2 regions of the Paraliobacillus sediminis genome follow, and region 1 is predicted to be linked to the other one. Evidence: riboswitches for the same ligand, from Rfam matches in the RefSeq annotation. Region 1 holds a riboswitch; the other holds the start of a gene.

Region 1 (2,423 bases):
GGTAAAATATTTTGATGCATTTCTGCTGCTTGTTGCGTTTCTCCATTTGTATGATGCGCAATCATAGCTTTCATTTCATTACCAATTATATGAGAGGAAACAGATACAATACCATAACCGCCAATTGCTAAAACAGGTAATGTCAAACCGTCATCTCCACTGTATAAAACAAATGAATCAGGTGTTTCTCTAATTATCGTTGTCATTGTTTCTAAATCGCCACTAGCTTCTTTAATAGAAGTTATATTTTCAATTTCTGATAATCGTATAACCGTTTCTGTCGTTAGACCAACAACACTACGACCGGGTATATTGTATAACATCACAGGTAATTTAGTAGCATTTGCTATCGCAAGAAAATGTTGATACATTCCTTCCTGTGAGGGTTTATTATAATATGGTGTTACAAGCATTACCCCGTCTACACCAATTGTTTCTGCTTGTTTAGTCAGAGCAATAGATTCACGTGTGTTATTTGATCCAGTACCTGCTATCACTGGAACTCTTTTATTAACATGTTTAACCACAAATTGGATAAAAGAAAGTTTTTCTTCTTTTGATAAGGTTGGAGATTCTCCAGTTGTTCCCGTAATAACTAAACCATCTGTTCCATTTGAAAGTAGATGATAAATTAATTTCTCTGTCTTTACATAATCAATATTTCCGCTTTGATCAAACGGTGTTACCATCGCTGTTAATAGTCGACCAAATTGCATGGTCTCCACCTCTATTCATAAAATTTTGTTCTGGTTAAACCTATTGTTCACAAGGATGAATAGAGGGTATCTCATCATAATGTACGATAAAAAAACAAAAAACAGCAACGAAGGGTCTCGTTGCTGCATCATTATATTCATTATGATGCGTGAGATAGCCCTCCATATAGCAAACAATTAGCTATATGACAGTACTGCATTTATTAAATACAACACCAATGAACAGGCCGATGAGTTCCAGTTCACTTCGGCAAATCGCCCTTTCTGTTACAATCAATAGCCACTCATCGGCTTCTTGTAACATACTAATGCTCTTTGCACCTCTATGCTCACTTCAATTTCTTATTGAAGTAAAGTTATTATATTAATTCAACTATATCAAATAAATTATACAGTTGCAATGACAATGGGAGATATATTATCATGAATTAAAAAATAACTAACTTTAATAGGTATTTTGTCACATTTCTGTTGTCAGCTTAATACTTTATAGGCTATTATTATATATAACTTTTGTAGGTTATATAAAAAAAGAAAAACAAAGACTTGGGGGATGTACATATGAAGAGATGGAGAAATTTGTCGATAGGTTCAAAGTATGGTTTTACTTTTTTAGTAGTCTTTTTTTTGATAGTTATTTCTACCATAATTGTTACGAAATTATTATTTAATGTTAGCGAAAATGTTGATGCATTAGATCGCCGTGGTGAGCGTGCGGTAAAAGTGACTGAAATGGGCTCCTTAATTCGAGCTAAAAGTATACAGGTTGTGAATTATGCGAATAACGGTGAATCAAATTATGTAGACGAATATGAATCGTTGCGAGAAGCATTTAACACACTAGAAGCAGATATTTCAAGCCAAATGGATACAACAGAATTGACAAATCTTTTTGATCAAGTTGTTGCTAACGATCAAGCAATGAATGATCTGTTTTTAACTGATATAGTAGAAGCGATGGGAATAGGAAATCGCGCTATGGCAAATAGTTACACGAATCAAACGAATGAAATACGTTTAGAAACATTAGATTTATTGGATGAAATCCGTGTGGTTGTGAACGCTGAAAGAAGTGCAGCAGTTGCGAATACAAGGGAAAGTCAGTTATCTGCATTGATTATTTTAATAAGTTCAATAGTCTTTTCAATAATAATTAGTTTAATTTTACTATTCTTTGTAAACAAAACGGTTAAAACTAACCTAGGTAAAGTTGTCGATGTAAGTAATCAAATTTCAAATGGTAACCTAAATGTAAAAGAAATTAATTACAATAGTACAGATGAAATTGGCGTATTAGCAACGTCAATTGATATAATGGCGGAAAACTTGCGGACAATTATTGGAAAAGTAAGTTCTATATCTGGTACGGTGACCTCACAAAGCGATTCGTTAAGTCACTTTGCTTCTGAGGTACGATCAGGATCAGAACAAATTGCTTCAACGATGCAAGAACTTGCTTCAGGTTCTGAATCACAAGCAAATCATGCTGGCTCTCTTGCAATAATGATGGAAGCATTTCAGTCAAAAGTACATGCAGCAGATAAGAATGGGACAAGCATTTCTGAATCCTCCATACACATGTTAAATTTAACAGAGTCTGGTTCAGAATCGATGCAAAGTTCAATTACACAAATGACTGTTATTGACCGTATTGTGCAAGATGCTGTTAAAAAAGTACAAGGATTAGACAGTCAATCTCAACAAATA
Region 2 (2,423 bases), on a different contig from region 1:
GCCCAAATGATACTTAATCTTTTGAAAGATAATGATGGCGAATTGCCATTTACTGATAAAAGTGATCCCGAAGCAATTAAAGAGAAATTTGATATTAGTAAAGCTGCATTTAAACGCGCATTAGGGAAATTAATGAAAGAAGCAAAAATTGTCCAAGATGATAGTAAAATTAGTTTAAGAAAAATAGATGAATAAAAATAAACGCCAAATCCGCTATAAGTGGATCTGGCGTTTATTATGTTATTAACCTACATTTGCTTTTTTCATGAAGTATAGTGCGTGTTCCAATTGATGTCTTTCTTCTTGATTTAATGGGATTAATGGTAGACGAACAGAACCGACAGTAACTCCGATCATAGTAAGTGCTTCTTTTACTGCAGTTGGATTTGGCGCTATAAAGAGTGCCTTCATAATTGGTAAAATATTTTGATGCATTTCTGCTGCTTGTTGCGTTTCTCCATTTGTATGATGCGCAATCATAGCTTTCATTTCATTACCAATTATATGAGAGGAAACAGATACAATACCATAACCGCCAATTGCTAAAACAGGTAATGTCAAACCGTCATCTCCACTGTATAAAACAAATGAATCAGGTGTTTCTCTAATTATCGTTGTCATTGTTTCTAAATCGCCACTAGCTTCTTTAATAGAAGTTATATTTTCAATTTCTGATAATCGTATAACCGTTTCTGTCGTTAGACCAACAACACTACGACCGGGTATATTGTATAACATCACAGGTAATTTAGTAGCATTTGCTATCGCAAGAAAATGTTGATACATTCCTTCCTGTGAGGGTTTATTATAATATGGTGTTACAAGCATTACCCCGTCTACACCAATTGTTTCTGCTTGTTTAGTCAGAGCAATAGATTCACGTGTGTTATTTGATCCAGTACCTGCTATCACTGGAACTCTTTTATTAACATGTTTAACCACAAATTGGATAAAAGAAAGTTTTTCTTCTTTTGATAAGGTTGGAGATTCTCCAGTTGTTCCCGTAATAACTAAACCATCTGTTCCATTTGAAAGTAGATGATAAATTAATTTCTCTGTCTTTACATAATCAATATTTCCGCTTTGATCAAACGGTGTTACCATCGCTGTTAATAGTCGACCAAATTGCATGGTCTCCACCTCTATTCATAAAATTTTGTTCTGGTTAAACCTATTGTTCACAAGGATGAATAGAGGGTATCTCATCATAATGTACGATAAAAAAACAAAAAACAGCAACGAAGGGTCTCGTTGCTGCATCATTATATTCATTATGATGCGTGAGATAGCCCTCCATATAGCAAACAATTAGCTATATGACAGTACTGCATTTATTAAATACAACACCAATGAACAGGCCGATGAGTTCCAGTTCACTTCGGCAAATCGCCCTTTCTGTTACAATCAATAGCCACTCATCGGCTTCTTGTAACATACTAATGCTCTTTGCACCTCTATGCTCACTTCAATTTCTTATTGAAGTAAAGTTATTATATTAATTCAACTATATCAAATAAATTATACAGTTGCAATGACAATGGGAGATATATTATCATGAATTAAAAAATAACTAACTTTAATAGGTATTTTGTCACATTTCTGTTGTCAGCTTAATACTTTATAGGCTATTATTATATATAACTTTTGTAGGTTATATAAAAAAAGAAAAACAAAGACTTGGGGGATGTACATATGAAGAGATGGAGAAATTTGTCGATAGGTTCAAAGTATGGTTTTACTTTTTTAGTAGTCTTTTTTTTGATAGTTATTTCTACCATAATTGTTACGAAATTATTATTTAATGTTAGCGAAAATGTTGATGCATTAGATCGCCGTGGTGAGCGTGCGGTAAAAGTGACTGAAATGGGCTCCTTAATTCGAGCTAAAAGTATACAGGTTGTGAATTATGCGAATAACGGTGAATCAAATTATGTAGACGAATATGAATCGTTGCGAGAAGCATTTAACACACTAGAAGCAGATATTTCAAGCCAAATGGATACAACAGAATTGACAAATCTTTTTGATCAAGTTGTTGCTAACGATCAAGCAATGAATGATCTGTTTTTAACTGATATAGTAGAAGCGATGGGAATAGGAAATCGCGCTATGGCAAATAGTTACACGAATCAAACGAATGAAATACGTTTAGAAACATTAGATTTATTGGATGAAATCCGTGTGGTTGTGAACGCTGAAAGAAGTGCAGCAGTTGCGAATACAAGGGAAAGTCAGTTATCTGCATTGATTATTTTAATAAGTTCAATAGTCTTTTCAATAATAATTAGTTTAATTTTACTATTCTTTGTAAACAAAACGGTTAAAACTAACCTAGGTAAAGTTGTCGATGTAAGTAATCAAATTTCAAATGGTAACCTAAATGTAAAAGAAATTAATTACAATAGTACAGATGAAATTGGCGT

What was found. Region 1 has a riboswitch for lysine ahead of dapA (4-hydroxy-tetrahydrodipicolinate synthase). Riboswitches for the same ligand answer to the same signal wherever they lie in the genome.
Region 2: linked by a shared signal. The riboswitch ahead of dapA (4-hydroxy-tetrahydrodipicolinate synthase) and the one ahead of dapA (4-hydroxy-tetrahydrodipicolinate synthase) in region 1 are both predicted to bind lysine.

Annotation. Positions count from the first base shown of each region.
Region 1 covers NZ_QJSI01000002.1:408,554-410,976, reverse strand. The annotation lists gene dapA (4-hydroxy-tetrahydrodipicolinate synthase) at 1-716, opposite strand, end outside; lysine riboswitch at 864-1,050, opposite strand; gene D2K60_RS08145 (methyl-accepting chemotaxis protein) at 1,278-2,423, shown strand, end outside.
Region 2 covers NZ_QJSI01000003.1:582,274-584,696, forward strand. The annotation lists gene D2K60_RS15585 (CvfB family protein) at 1-195, shown strand, start outside; gene dapA (4-hydroxy-tetrahydrodipicolinate synthase) at 244-1,131, opposite strand; lysine riboswitch at 1,279-1,465, opposite strand; gene D2K60_RS15595 (methyl-accepting chemotaxis protein) at 1,693-2,423, shown strand, end outside.